DNA from 2 places in the Peribacillus sp. FSL H8-0477 genome. Region 2 is predicted to be linked to the other one. Evidence: predicted binding sites of a transcription regulator. Region 2 holds the regulator's gene; the other holds the start of a gene.
The links. The regulator Rex, encoded in region 2, represses fermentation and respiration genes when NADH is low (regulators of the CRP and FNR family bind a similar motif). The targets are predictions, from matches to a motif close to TTGTGAAATATTTCACAA.
Positions count from the first base shown of each region.

Region 1: the regulator Rex is predicted to act here: its motif matches at 2,151-2,168, upstream of adhE (bifunctional acetaldehyde-CoA/alcohol dehydrogenase).

Region 1 is NZ_JBBODE010000001.1:1,659,587-1,667,502, reverse strand. Features, by position in the region: gene adhE (bifunctional acetaldehyde-CoA/alcohol dehydrogenase) at 1-2,130, opposite strand, end outside; gene MHI18_RS08485 (MFS transporter) at 2,649-3,917, shown strand; gene MHI18_RS08480 (ArsR/SmtB family transcription factor) at 4,357-4,671, shown strand; gene MHI18_RS08475 (DMT family transporter) at 4,753-5,181, shown strand; gene MHI18_RS08470 (DMT family transporter) at 5,195-5,659, shown strand; gene MHI18_RS08465 (hypothetical protein) at 5,814-5,960, opposite strand; gene MHI18_RS08460 (beta strand repeat-containing protein) at 6,402-7,916, opposite strand, start outside.
Region 2 is NZ_JBBODE010000002.1:229,732-237,647, reverse strand. Features, by position in the region: gene MHI18_RS13000 (hypothetical protein) at 21-347, shown strand; gene MHI18_RS12995 (hypothetical protein) at 745-1,173, opposite strand; gene groL (chaperonin GroEL) at 1,558-3,180, opposite strand; gene groES (co-chaperone GroES) at 3,243-3,527, opposite strand; gene MHI18_RS12980 (CPBP family intramembrane glutamic endopeptidase) at 3,866-4,603, shown strand; gene MHI18_RS12975 (YdiK family protein) at 4,600-4,812, shown strand; gene MHI18_RS12970 (redox-sensing transcriptional repressor Rex) at 4,851-5,513, opposite strand; gene moaC (cyclic pyranopterin monophosphate synthase MoaC) at 5,548-6,051, opposite strand; gene MHI18_RS12960 (ABC-F family ATP-binding cassette domain-containing protein) at 6,199-7,916, shown strand, end outside.

The DNA.
Region 1 (7,916 bases), on a different contig from region 2:
ATTATGCACTTTTTCGCGTGCTAATTCATTACTTCCATCTTTATATGCTATTGGCAAGTATTCAAAGATTAGCTGTATAGCTTTTATGGCCAATCCGTCTGTATAGTCATTCGCCATACAAGATACATAGGCTTCTACAGCATGTGTTAGAACATCCATACCTGTATCTGCAGTAATGACCTTAGGTACAGTCATGACAAATTGGGGATCAATAATTGCCACATCAGGTGTTAGTTCATAATCCGCTAATGGATATTTAATATTGGCAACTTTATCTGTAATAACAGCAAAAGATGTAACTTCAGAACCAGTACCAGATGTGGTCGGAATCGCAACAAATTGAGCGTTAACCCCAAGTTTCGGATACTTAACAATTCGTTTACGAATATCAAGGAACTTTTGTTTTATGCCGAAGAACTCCATTTCAGGATATTCAAAGAATAACTGCATGCCTTTAGCTGCATCCATCACGGAACCGCCACCAAGAGCAATGATAACATCGGGTTGGAATTTATCCATCATTTCCGCGCCTTTTTCAACGGTCTCAAGAGATGGATCTGGTTCAACATCAGAGAAAATTTGGCAATGAATATAGTCTGGACGTTTTCTAAGGTAATAAAGAACCTTATCTACATAACCTAACTCAACCATTGCCGGGTCGGTTACAATTAATGCCTTGGTAATATTCGGCATTTTAGCAAGGTATTGAACGGAATTTTTTTCAAAATAAATTTTGGAAGGGACTTTAAACCATTGCATATTATTATTCCTTCTCGCTACCTTTTTTATATTGATTAAGTTAATTACTCCCACATTTGTTGATACGGAGTTGCCTCCGTAGGTACCGCAGCCAAGTGTAAGTGACGGCATATAAGCATTGTATAAATCTCCAATGGCACCTTGTGAAGATGGTGCATTTACGATGATCCGTCCCGCTTTCATTCGTAAACCAAATTCTCTAATAACCGTATCATCTGAAGTATGAATGACAGCTGAGTGACCAGTTCCACCAAACATTAGCATTTCTTCAGACCGTTCTAAGCCTTCTTCTAGGCTGTTCACTTTATAACAAGCAAGTACAGGACTTAGTTTTTCCCGGGATAAAGGAAATTGCGGCCCTACTCCTTCTAATTCAGCAATCAGAATTTTCGTATGCTCTGGTACTGTAACTCCAGCCATTTCAGCAATTTTGTAGGCAGGCATACCGACAATTGCTGCATTTACTGCGCAGGTTTGTTCATTAATGACTAATGTCTCTACTTTTTGTCTTTCTTCTGGAGTAAGAAAGTGGCAGTTATTTGATGCTAGTTCTTGTTTGACTTCAGAATAAATTTCTTTATCGATAATTACCGCTTGTTCTGAGGCACAAATCATCCCATTATCGAACGTCTTTGAGAGAATTAAATCATTTACTGCTTGAAGAACATTTGCCGTTTTTTCAATATAACAAGGAACATTACCAGGTCCAACTCCAAGAGCAGGTTTTCCTGAACTGTATGCAGATTTGACCATTCCTGAACCACCAGTAGCTAAGATTAATGAAATCTTCGGATGGTTCATAAGTCCTTGAGTAGCATCGATTGACGGTTTCTCAATCCATTGAATACAGTTCTTAGGGGCACCTGCTTTAACCGCAGCGTCCCGAAGAATTCTTGCAGCTTCACTACTGCTCTTCTGTGCAGAGGGATGGAAGGCAAAGATAATCGGGTTCCTGGTTTTGATTGAGATTAAAGCCTTAAACATCGTTGTTGAAGTGGGATTTGTCACAGGTGTAACACCAGCAATGACGCCAACTGGTTCGGCAATTTCGATTATTCCTTCATTCGTATTTTCGTTGATAATTCCGACCGTTTTATCGTATTTAATATTATGGTATACAAATTCAGTAGCGAACATATTCTTGATAATTTTATCTTCATAAACGCCTCTTTTAGTTTCCTCAAAAGCCATTTTGGCTAGTTGCATATGCTGATCCATACCTGCAAGAGCCATTTCTTTAACTACATCATCAATCATTTCCTGAGTAAAATGACTGAACTCTTTCAGAGCGGATAATCCGTTAGCGACTAATTCATCAATCATAGGGGTGACAGGTTGTTTTTCCTGAATGACATTTAATTTAGTTGACATGGTAACCCTCCATTCCAAGTTTGTGAATGTTTTCACAAACTATTTATAACTGAATCTTACCATGTAAAACACATTATAGATTTTTAAAGAGTGAATGTTGTATGAACGTTTAAATGTAGGTTTTCAAAGTAACTCCTCATATTTATGAATTACTATTGAATAAATGATTATAAAGAAAAATGAAATTATCAAACGATAATAAATGTGATGGTTCATATGAATAGTTTAAAAGAAAAAAGCAATACTTTTAAAGCGTAAATATTATATCTGATTAGAATTCAAATAAAAGATTCCCATATGGAAATTTTTGTTGCATAATGTTAATATTACTAATTGTGCGCAAAAGTTATAAAGATATAACTTGTTGTCATTCGAGTCACGAGGGAACAACCAGCATATTCATTAACTTATTGCTAGGCATTACGGTATAAGTTTACTGTTCTTTCTAAGCTTTATAAGGTTTTAGTACTTTAAAGTTGCATACATGTAGAAGTACATATAAAAGGAGTTATACTCAGATGACAAACAAGTCAAAAAAAGGGATTCATTATGCTTGGTTCGTTCTATTAGGTGTTGCTATCATGATGGGCTTTGCTCGTGGTGGTATTAACAACGCAACAGGTTTATTCTTAACGCCTGTTTCAGATGACTTAGGTATGAGTTTATCCAGCTTATCTTTATACGTATCGATTATGTCAATCGTAACAATGATTTTCTTACCGTTTGCTGGTAAGTTAATTGCAAAAGCGGATATCCGTATTATTTTAATCGCAGGGGTTATCTTCCACGCCGGCGCATTTGCTGCAATGGGCTTCATGAACAGCGTATGGGGCTGGTACATACTTGCAATTCCTTGTGCAATTGGTTACGTTATCGTTGCACAAATTGCTGGTCCAGTCATCATTAACAACTGGTTCAAAAAATCTAAAGGTTTAGCATTGGGTATCATGATGGCGACAGTTGGTGCATTCGGTGCGTTTATCGCTCCTTGGATCGGTAACTTAATCGCGAATGAAGGCTGGCGTTCAGCTTACACTACTTCTGGGCTACTATTAGGTGCAGGAGCAATTATCGTAATTGTATTATTCATCCGTTTCGCCCCAGGTAAAAAAGGTGCATATGGTGATGACGAAGGAAATACAGAAAATAAAGAAGTAAACGCAGCAAATGAAGAAGCAAACAAAGGGATCGCATCTAATATTGCGAAAAAATCACCTGCGTTCTTCGCATTAATGGCCTTCTTTTTCTTCTTAACATCTGTTGCTGCATTCGCACAACACGTACCGACTTTCGCAATTACCAAAGGATTCGATACTGCATTTGGCGGTACCTTAATGGGTCTATTCATGGTTGGTTTATTAATAGGTTCATTAACATTCGGTTTCTTAGCTGATAAAATAGGTGCAAAAGGCACTACTTTCGTAGCCTTAATTTCCGGTTTAGTAACATTCGTTTTATTCCTGTTATTCGGTGAGATTAAAGTAATGATTATGATTGGTGCTATTATTTTTGGTTTCTTATCATCATCAATCGGTACATTGGGTCCACTGCTTACGATTTCATTATTCGGTAACAAAAACTACGCAGATATTTATGCTACCGCTTCTGTAGGTTTAGCGGTTGCAGGAATTGTAGCGTTACCACTTTATTCATTAATAAAAGATTTAACCAATTCTTATACCATTGTACTAATCGCGATTATCGTGATGATTATGATCTCCATGTTATTAGTAACGGTTGCCTTCAAGCAAAAAGAAAAATTAGTGAAGGCAGGTCACTGGAACTAAAATAATTCATTAATAAGGATAATAAAAAAGTTGTGAGCAGACAGTTTCGTCTACTCACAACTTTTTTCGTTTATGGCCATGAAAAGGCCAACCATTTATAAGCTGTGGTACAAAAGATCAGCCTTAGGGTGATATGTGTTTGTAGTCAGCAAAGAAAGATGCCCTATGGGGTATTATCGGGCTGTAAATAGTGCCCAGACGGGAATACGCATGATCCGGACGGGATTAACTCCATCTCAGACGGGAATATGTTTACTCCAGACGGGATTAATGGCAGGAATAGCAGAAAAATAGATAAAATACCCCCCTAAAAATACGCGTTCAAAAGATCGCAAAGCAACTGATGTTTATTTTAATATAGAAATCAAATAGTTTCATTAAATGTAATCTATTTCCTTCACCTTGACATATCGAGAATTCCAGATATATAATTACGTCCATGAAACCTATTGATGTTTTCAAAGCGTTATCAAATGAAACAAGACTCCACATTTTGGAGTGGTTAAAGGAACCAGAGAAGCACTTCCCAAAACAAGGCGCTCACCTACCAAAGGAGGTAAGTTATAAGGGTGGAGTATGTGTGGGGGATATTCAAGAAAAAGCCAAAGTTTCTCAATCTACCGTTTCTAGCTACTTAAACATGATGCAAAAAGCTGGTCTACTTGAATCGATACGTCATGGACAATGGACTTACTATAGGCGAAATGAAGAATTTATTCAACAGTTAGCTCATTATTTTCGAACAGAGATCTAATCTATATTGATTTCTGTTTTTTTTACCTAGTCATATCTATTTTTCTAGATATGTAATTATACGAAAAAGGAGATACTATCTATGCGCTTTTTATCTTATCTACTAGCTCTATTGGCTGGTGCAGCACTTAGCTTTGAAGGAGCTATCTATGCTGAATTAGGAAAATCAATTGGACAAATAGAAACAAGTTTTTATAACTTCTTTATGGGCTCAATTATCATGGGGCTTTTGTGGCTGTTTTTTGGAAAAGGAAGGATTTCCTATACATTGGAAGCACCTAAATGGTCATTACTTGGAGGGGTCTTAGGTGTGGTTTATTTAACTTCCATTGTGGTTAGTGTCCCATACGTTGGTGTTGGTATAACAATGGTGGCTGTAATTATCGGACAATTAGTCATGAGTATGGTTATTGAACATTTTGGATGGCTAGGCAGTAAAAAAACTAAAATTAATAAAGAAAAGATATTTGCAGTGATTTCAATGATTATTGCACTTATATTAATCAACTAGGAGGTAGACAATTATGGGGACATTTATGATTTTATTTACATTGATTGGCGGTATTACATTAAGTGCACAATCATCTATAAATGGTACATTTAGTAAAAAAGCCGGAACAATTGAAACAACATTTTTAACCTTTCTCACTGGAACAATGTTTCTGACTATTTTCATTCTATTTTTTGGCAGTGGAAATGTGCTTGGAATTCTAGAAGCACCTAAATGGCAATTAAGTGCAGCATTTTTAGGCACTATGTATTTACTTCTGACCGTCATGGCAGTTCCTAGAATTGGGGTAATCGCAACTAATATTTCTGGTATAGCTGGTCAACTTATAATTGGTGTCATAATTGATCATTTTGGATGGTTCAATAGTTTAGTCATAGAATTAGATATGAAACGTGTTTTCGCAATACTATTTATGATTATTGCCCTTTATTTTATCTATAAAGGGAATTTACGCTCGAAAGAAGAATCAAAAATATAAGTTGAAACGCTGCCTAGTTGCAGCGTTTTTTTTATTAAATAAAAGAACATTATCAAACAGAATTTACCTTCGACTCAGGTTAAAACTTTAGGTAATTGCAACTCTCTTATTATGCTGAATTTCTTCCACTCGGTTATTCCACAATTGAACAGGACTAACGACTTCTGTCTATATCTGGCTGCGGCTGTACACATTCACTTAATATGAGTGTGATTTGGATCATAATAATTTGGTTGGTTTTCATTACAAAATATCGTTCCCCATTTGGTGTCCATTCGTTTAGACGATTAGCAGTTCTCATGACGATAAAGCATCCCTTAGTTGAATAATGATTTTTTGTTATGGAAAAGAGGATAAATTCTCTTCCTTTCAAATACCATCCTGTATTGCTTACAACAAAAGGGAGTCTCTTATACAAAATAAGACTCCCTTTTTTTTACTTTAATACTAAATTAAGCTAATACACGCTTAGGTGATACAGTAACGTACCACTTGTTCCAACAGGTATAGGAAGGCTGAAAGAAATTGGATTTCTCACTGCGCTAGCAAAAGTATTTCTTGGTGGAACTGATCCTACGCCAGTGGAAGGATCGACTGAAGTATTGACTGTACCTGTTACATTTGATGAGCTGGATGCAGAGTTGAAAATTTTGAAAAGGGAGGGTACTGAATTGCTTCCTATTACATAGATGACTCAAAGATTATTGTTTTATTATTGGGGATGGCAAGGCAAGTGCCAACCTTACTGAACTTCAATAATCGAAACAGAACCCTCAGACAAAGTGGTAGTTGCTGATCCATTATAAAGAAAATCTAATGTAATGGCACCTGCGGTAGCATTAGCTAAGAACGTTCCTGATACGCTAACATTAGCATCTAAAGTTCCAGTAACTGATTTACCTGAAAAACGACTCTGAAATACCGTATTAATTCTAGGTGTAACAGTAATATTTCCAATTAAAGAACTAGTTGCTCTGAAAGTATACGAAACCAAATAAATGTGCCCAGTTGCTAGTACAAAGGTTGTGTTTGAAGGGTGAGAAATGTCAGTGCCATTAATAAACGTGGTTGAATATGAAATGGCTGTGCCATTTACTACAGATGTTACATTAACAAAAAATAGTCCGTTTTGTATTGTAGCACCTGTCCCGGTAGCACCAGTAGCACCAGTAGCACCAGTAGGTCCAGTAGAGCCGGTAACACCAGTCACACCAGTAACACCAGTAGAGCCGGTAACACCAGTAATACCAGTAGGTCCAGTAGCGCCGGTAGCACCTGTTACACCAGTAGCGCCTGTTGCCCCAGTAAATCCAGTAGTACCAGTAGGCCCCGTGGCTCCTGGGTCACCTGTTACACCAGTAGCCCCGATAGTTCCCGTAGCTCCAGTGGGTCCAGTTGCTCCAGTGTCGCCGGTTACTCCAGTAGCCCCGGTAGTTCCCGTAGCTCCAGTGTCACCAGTTACTCCAGTAGCCCCGGTAGTTCCCATAGCTCCAGTGTCACCAGTTACTCCAGTAGCCCCGGTAGTTCCCGTAACTCCAGTATCACCTGTGGCCCCGTTAGTTCCCGTAACTCCAGTGGGTCCAGTTGCTCCAGTAACTCCGTTAGTTCCCGTAGCTCCAGTGTCACCGGTTGCTCCTGTGGCCCCGGTAGTTCCCGTAGCTCCAGTGTCGCCGGTTGCTCCAGTAGCTCCGGTAGTTCCCGTAGCTCCAGTGTCACCGGTTGCTCCAGTAGCCCCGATAGTTCCCGTAGCTCCAGTGTCACCGGTTACTCCAGTAGCCCCGGTAGTTCCCGTAGCTCCAGTGTCACCAGTAACCCCGGTAGTTCCCGTAACTCCAGTGTCGCCGGTTACTCCAGTAGCCCCGATAGTTCCCGTAGCTCCAGTTGCTCCAGTTGCTCCAGTGTCACCGGTAGCTCCAGTGTCACCGGTTGCTCCAGTAGCCCCGATAGTTCCCGTAGCTCCAGTGTCACCGGTTACTCCAGTAGCCCCGGTAGTTCCCGTAGCTCCAGTGTCACCGGTTACTCCAGTAGCCCCGGTAGTTCCCGTAGCTCCAGTGTCACCAGTAACCCCGGTAGTTCCCGTAACTCCAGTGTCACCGGTAGCTCCAGTAACCCCGGTAGTTCCCATAGCTCCAGTTGCTCCAGTGTCACCAGTAACCCCGGTAGATCCCGTAGCTCCAGTGTCACCGGTTACTCCAGTAGCCCCGATAGTTCCCGTAACTCCAGTGTCACCAGTAGCCCCGGTAGTTCCCGTAGCTCC
Region 2 (7,916 bases):
ATTAAGAGGTGAATTGTAATATGGGAAATATACAAAATACATTTGGTTTAAACAATTTTAAAACGATAAAAGAAACATCAAAAGCTATTGAATTTAAAAATATTGTAACCGATGAAATAGTTTATTTACTTCCAAACAAAGAAATTACTATAGTTTTAAATCCAAAAATTGTAGAAAAAAATAAAGATCTACAAGTAAAATCTACCGGGTTAATTCATAATACAGCTTTCCTAAACTTCCCCAAGAGAGAACACACTGGTAATGGACCAATTTGCTTTGGATATGCTTATAAATTCCAATCAGATGATGAGGTAGATGGATTTTTACGTGAATTAAAGCCTTTGTAAAGGTTGATATCTAATTGAGTCTTTAATCATTTTAGATAAAGTTACTTAGCATGCCTCTTCGCCAAGGAGTTAAGGCATATCAATACTGTTCTAAGTCGACTATGTACTTGAAAACAGGGAGGCGGTGAGGTACTAATCGCTTCCCATTATCCACTGACCATATAATGCATTGATTGTTGCATTAAGTTAATTCTATGCAAGATAACGAACGCCTAGTATTTATCCTCCTTAATCTGTGTGTTACAACCTTCACTCTACAGTACCTATATCTTCTAGAATAAAGATTCATCACTATCCACAGCTAGTTTTAATAGTTGTTTCCATAGAATCAAATCACCACACTACGTGAATATCGCTTAAATACATTTAGTAAATCCCCTTTTCTCTTCTTTTTATTTTAATTGATTAAATTTTCAAGCCAGTTAATCAATATAGGTATCTCATCATTATAAATTGTAGCAATGACCTTTTTTCCATCTGTTATAATCAGGGAATCCAAAGGTACATTGTTTGCCTCAACGACTTCAGATATTCCACTATCCGGCCAGTTAGTTCCACTTAAAAATGGTGGCTCTGCTCCAACTAGAAATCTTGAAGGGTCTTTTTCTAGCTGTGAAATCAGCTTGTGATTGAGATTATAACCTACAAATTCATACACTTGATTATTTACCTCTACGATAATTGTTAATTTATATAACGATGTTCTAAATAATCTTTTTTGTTCTTTAATGTTAGGTTTAATCTTGAAATTTACTTCTTTTAGTTTCAGTGGTTTAGTTTTTTCTACATGATAAGTTGCTTGGTCTAAACTCATAGGCACTTCCATAGTCTCATTCCTCTATTAATATTTTGTTGGCCATAACCTGGCCCGATTGCGGAACAATCTTTATACGACTCTACCCTATATTCAATTTTACGAAAACGTCAAGCCAATTTCCAAACTTTGCGGGCTAAAACAGCCTTAAATCGGGGTTTTAATAAGCGATTTTATAGCGGAAACCTATACTTTTAGACGAATAAAAATAACCACATAACCCACAAGCCCTTCAATATCAAGGTCTAATGTCTATCTCCATATCCCCCAATAAATAAAAAAGAAGCTCCGCACAAGTTCAATGAACTCATGAGAAGCCTCCTTTATTAAACGCAATATTAGCATTACACTCTCATCTTACTCCAAAACCCAATCTAAAGGGTTCTAGGGAGATGATTACATCATGCCGCCCATGCCGCCCATATCAGGCATTGATGGCATTGGGTTTTCTTCTGGTTTGTCTGCAACTACTGCTTCAGTAGTTAGGAACATTGCAGCAACAGATGCAGCGTTTTGAAGCGCTGAGCGTGTTACTTTAGTAGGGTCAACGATACCAGCGTCGATCATGTTTACCCACTCGCCAGTAGCTGCGTTGAAGCCTGTGCCTACTTCTTCGTGTTTTAGGCGCTCTACGATGACAGAACCTTCTAGTCCTGCATTGTGAGCGATTTGACGTACAGGCTCTTCGATCGCACGTAGTACGATGTTGATTCCTGTTTGTTCGTCGCCTTCTGCTGTAATTTCAGCAATTTTGTTGTATACATTAAGAAGTGCTGTACCACCACCGGCTACGATTCCTTCTTCAACCGCTGCACGAGTAGAGTTAAGCGCATCTTCAATGCGAAGTTTGCGTTCTTTTAGTTCTGTTTCAGTAGCAGCTCCGACTTTAATGACAGCTACTCCGCCTGCTAGTTTAGCAAGACGTTCTTGTAATTTTTCACGGTCGAATTCAGAAGTTGTTTCTTCTAATTGAACACGGATTTGGTGTACACGTGCTTGAATTTGTGCTGAATCTCCAGCACCTTCAACGATTGTTGTGTTTTCTTTCGTTACAACAACTTTAGATGCACGGCCTAGTGAAGCTAGTGTTGCTGATTTCAGTTCAAGACCCACTTCTTCAGAAATCACTTCTCCGCCAGTCAATGCAGCGATATCTTCTAGCATTGCTTTACGACGATCTCCGAATCCAGGTGCTTTTACAGCAACTGCATTGAATGTTCCGCGAAGTTTGTTCACAACAAGTGTTGATAGTGCTTCGCCTTCGATGTCTTCAGCAATCAGCAATAGAGATTTTCCTTGTTGAACAACTTGTTCAAGTACAGGAAGAATTTCTTGAATGCTAGAGATTTTTTTGTCTGTAATTAAGATATATGGATTTTCAAGAACTGCTTCCATTTTATCTGGGTTTGTTACCATGTAAGCAGATGCATATCCACGATCGAATTGCATACCTTCTACTACATCTAGTTCAGTTATGAAACCTTTAGATTCTTCAATCGTGATAACACCGTCATTACCAACGCGTTCCATTGCTTCAGCGATTAATTGACCCACTTCTTCGTCAGAAGCTGAGATCGCTGCAACTTGCGCAATAGACTCTTTGTTTTCAATTGGTTTAGAGATGGCTTGTAACTCAGTAATAGCCACTTTCACAGCTTTTTCAATCCCTTTACGAATGCCCATAGGGTTCGCACCAGCCGTTACGTTTTTCAGGCCTTCACGGATCATAGCTTGTGCAAGAACTGTAGCTGTTGTTGTACCATCACCAGCAATGTCATTCGTTTTGCTTGCTACTTCAGCAACCAATTTTGCACCCATGTTTTCGAATGCATCTTCTAATTCAATTTCTTTAGCGATTGTCACACCATCATTCGTAATAAGCGGTGAACCGAATTTCTTTTCAAGAACGACGTTACGTCCTTTTGGTCCAAGTGTCACTTTTACTGCATTAGCGAGTGCATCTACACCGCGAAGCATGGAACGTCGTGCGTCTTCACTGAATTTAATGTCTTTAGCCATATATAAAAACCTCCCAAAGTATTTTTGTATTAGTTTTCGTTTATTAAGTATGTTTAGGACAATTAGCCAATAACAGCTAAGATGTCACTTTCTCTAAGAATTAAGTAGTCTGACCCGTCATATTTCACTTCTGTACCTGCATATTTAGAGAAGATAATCCGATCGCCTTGGGCAACCTCTAAAGCAACACGCTCGCCATTTTCAAGAACACGGCCTGTTCCTACAGCTACAATTTTTCCTTCTTGCGGCTTTTCTTTTGCAGTATCCGGTAAAACGATACCGCTGGCAGTTTTTTCTTCTGATTCAACTAGCTCAATAATTACGCGATCACCTAATGGTTTTAACAAGTGAAACGACCTCCTCAAATTCTACTGGTTAGTGTTTAATTATTAGCACTCATCTACTGTGAGTGCTAACACAATTACTATATTAAATAAATTGGGACATATTTGCAAGTATCTTATCTCTTTTTTTTCTATTAATTTCTTGAGGTGCTTGGGAATACTATAATAAGAAAACACCTTACACCATCTTTAAATCCTTTGCATTTTGGAAACCTTTATGTGGAGTTTGGTCGTTTATTTTGATACTCTTTTATAAGGTAGCTTAGGCTCTCACTAGTGCGATTCATTTTGTTGGGTTTACGGCAGGCTGCCTTTACCGCAACATCGAAGGAGTTATGAGTTTGAAGAGAGAATATTGGTACATTATTATTGTTTATATTGCAATGCAGTTATCGAGTATCGTTGGTGTTCCTCTTTTAATGATGTTTGGGATCTGGAGAGGAGCCGAAAAAAATGCCGAGCTTCAACAGCTTTCTGGCGCGTATTGGATTGTTATCAGCTTCCTTATAGGATTGATAGCAACATTATTCTTAATACGAAAAGAAGTGAAAAATAATAGTGATTTACGAAAACATCAAGCGTCTGTTCCTACCTCTATTTTTTGGGGATTCGCCGGAATCTTTCTTGCGTTATTTTCTCAATCCATAGCAGGAATGATTGAAACAGCCATCGGCATTGAGGCAGGTTCTGAGAATACGCAGACAATTATTAATTTAATTCTCAATGTTCCTCTGGTCTTATTTGTTAGTTCTGTTATTGGACCGATTCTTGAGGAAATCGTTTTTCGTAAAATTATTTTTGGATCCCTGCACAAACGACTTAACTTTTTCTTATCTGCTCTGATTAGTTCATTAATATTTGGGGCCGCTCACGGCGAATTTATTCATTTATTGCTCTACACTGCGATGGGATTTGTTTTTGCCTTTTTATATGTAAAAACCAATCGTATCTTAGTCCCCATCTTTGCGCACGTGTCCATGAACTCCTTAGTGGTCATTACTCAAATTTACAAAGATGATATTGAAAAATTCCTGAAGGACGCAGAGCACGTGCAAAACTTCATCGGAGGGTTTTTATGAAACGAATTTCACCTTTAACTTTAGCCATTATTTATATGGCTTTAGGCGCGTTATTTATCTTTATGTCCATCCAAACGGTTTCTAGATCCGGATGGGGCTTCTTCGCCTATTTTCTTGTATTGTTGGCCACACTTGATTTAGGATCAGGCATTCGAATGCTGCTCCTGCACTTAAAAATTAAATCTATCCAGAAAAAGAATAAGAAATAACAAAAAACGCTGCTTATAATCTGGCAGCGTTTTTGTATTTAATCGGTGATGGCCTGAATATTGGCTGATGGGTAATGCTTTAAGAAATAAATTAATGATTGCAGTTCAATAGATAAATCAATGTGGTGAACTCTTATGGCAGCCGGTACAGTAAGGCGTGCCGGAGTAAAATTTAAAATCCCTTTAACATTTGATTTAACGAGGTAATCCGTAATGGTTTGCGCCACATGTGATGGCACAGTTAAGATTGCGACAGATATATCACGTTGATTTAACTGTTCTTCTAACTCGTCCATATGGTACACCGGAACGTCACAGATTCTCGTGCCCACCTTACTTTCGTCAACATCAAAGGCTAACTCAATAATCGTGTTATTATTCTTTAAGAAATTATAATTCAAAAAAGCTGTACCCAAGTTACCTACACCTATTAAGGCTACTTTAGTCAACTCATCTTGATCCAGTGTTTTCCGGAAAAATGATAAAAGATAATTAACGTTATATCCGTAGCCTTTTTTACCAAGTGCACCAAAATAAGAAAAATCCCGGCGTATCGTGGCAGAATCTACCTTAACAGCTTCGCTGAGTTCAGCTGAAGAAACACGCTGTTTGCCTGACGAATGTAGGTTTTTTAGAAAACGATAGTATAAGGGTAATCTCTTGGCGGTTGCCTGCGGTATCTTCAAATGTTCTGGGCTCATATATTTTCCCCGCTTTCACAAATGTTTCCGAATCCTATTCTTCGGTTTGATTAATCTGCCTCTGGTAGTCGGGACTGGAAACACCACCGGTTTTTTCAACTAAAAACGTTGGTCCTATGATCATACCCTTATCCACAGCCTTACACATATCATAAACAGTCAGTGCAGCTGCTGAAACAGCTGTTAACGCTTCCATTTCCACACCTGTGCTTCCCTTTGTCTTAGCCGTTGCTTCAATCTGCAGACGATGATTATCGTCCTCTTTTAACCAGTTAAAAGAGATATTCACACCTTGTAATGAAATGGGATGACACATAGGAATAATGTTGGACGTATTCTTACAAGCCATGATTCCCGCTACCTGGGCAACAGCAAGTACGTCTCCCTTTTTCATTTTATTGTTGGTTATTTTTTCGTAAATTTCTTCATTCAGCAATATGCTCGACTGAGCAACAGCTGTACGAACAGTTTCAGGCTTTTGGCTGATATCAACCATTTTCGCCCTGCCTTCTTCATTAAAATGAGTTAACTCTTTCATTCAAAACACCTCTCCTAAATCATACACTAAAATTCACCATTTGTAATGACTTTGTTTCATCCTTCACATAATCATATTGATACTCACCCTCGCGGATATTGCCTGAATAAGGTACACTATCTATAACGCAATTTAGAGGTGAAAAACATGATTCTATTACAAGTTAACCAATTATCGAAATATTATGGGGCAGAGCTTATTTTATCAAATATGAAGCTCGAAGTTCAAAATAGAGATCGAGTGGCTCTTGTCGGCAGAAATGGTGCAGGGAAATCCACACTATTAAAAATTATTGCTGGTCATCTTTCTCATGATGGCGGCGAGATCATTAAACCTAAAGGTACGACTATTGGCTATATGGCTCAGGATACCGGTTTAGAGTCTGAATTATCCATATGGGATGAAATGCTGACTGTTTTTACTGAGCTGATTGCTAAAGAAAAGCAGCTGCGGCACCTAGAGGTCACGATGGCCAAGCCGGAGACCTATGAAAATGAAACACTCTATAAAAAGATTCTTTCTGAATATGATGCCTTGCAAGTCAAGTTTGCTGAACAGGGCGGGTACCAATATGAAGCAGATATCCGGTCCGTTCTTCATGGGCTGCAATTCTCTACGTTTGATCCATCTACACCGATTGCCACGCTAAGCGGTGGTCAAAAAACCAGGCTTGCACTAGGTAAATTACTCTTAAAGAAACCTGATATTCTTATTCTAGATGAACCGACCAATCACCTTGATATCGATACTCTTTCTTGGCTGGAACAGTATTTACAGGGCTATCCTGGTGCCGTATTAATTGTTTCTCATGATCGTTATTTTCTGGACAAAGTCGTTAACCAGGTCTATGAAATATCTCGTCATTCAATGCGGAAGTACCATGGAAACTATAGTGCCTACTTAGCCTTAAAAGAACTCGACTATGAACGGGATTTAAAGCAATTTGAAAAGCAGCAGGACGAGATTGATAAGCTGAAGGACTTCGTTCAACGTAATATTACCAGAGCTTCAACGACCAAACGGGCACAAAGCCGGCGTAAACAACTAGAAAAAATGGATGTATTGGACAGGCCAAGTGGTGATGAAAAATCAGCGAATTTTTCGTTTCAAATCGAAAGACAAAGCGGGAACGATGTGCTTGCTATTCAGGGAGCAGCCATTGGCTACAACCAAGATTATGTTTCCCGAAACATTAACATCAATATTTCAAAAGGGGACAGTGTAGCGCTTGTTGGTCCTAATGGGGTTGGGAAATCAACCTTATTAAAGACGTTGATTGGAAAGCTTGAATTGCTTTCAGGACAATTTAAAATGGGCACAAACGTCCAAATCAGCTACTACGATCAAGAACAAGCTAATCTCATCTCAAACAAGCGTGTGTTAAATGAGTTATGGGATGAACATCCACTGAAGCCCGAGAAAGAAATCCGTACCATTCTAGGCAATTTTCTTTTTTCCGGTGATGATGTCCTTAAGAACGTCTCATCCCTCAGCGGCGGCGAGAAGGCTCGCCTCGCACTAGCTAAGATGATGATGGAAAAAGGCAACCTGTTAATTTTAGATGAACCGACCAATCACCTAGACCTTGATAGTAAACTGGTGCTCGAAAACGCCTTAATCGATTATCCTGGGACGATCCTCTTCGTTTCCCATGACCGTTACTTTATCAATCGAATTGCCACAAAGGTCATTGAGCTTAGTAAAAACGGCAGTGAAGAATTCCTTGGTGATTATGATTACTACGTAGAGAAGAAACAGGAACAAGCTGAACTCATTGAGCTCGAAAGAAAAGAACACGCGATAAAGGCTGATACACCTCCAGTCGCCACTTCTTATCAAATGGATAAGGAAGTAAAAAAAGTGGA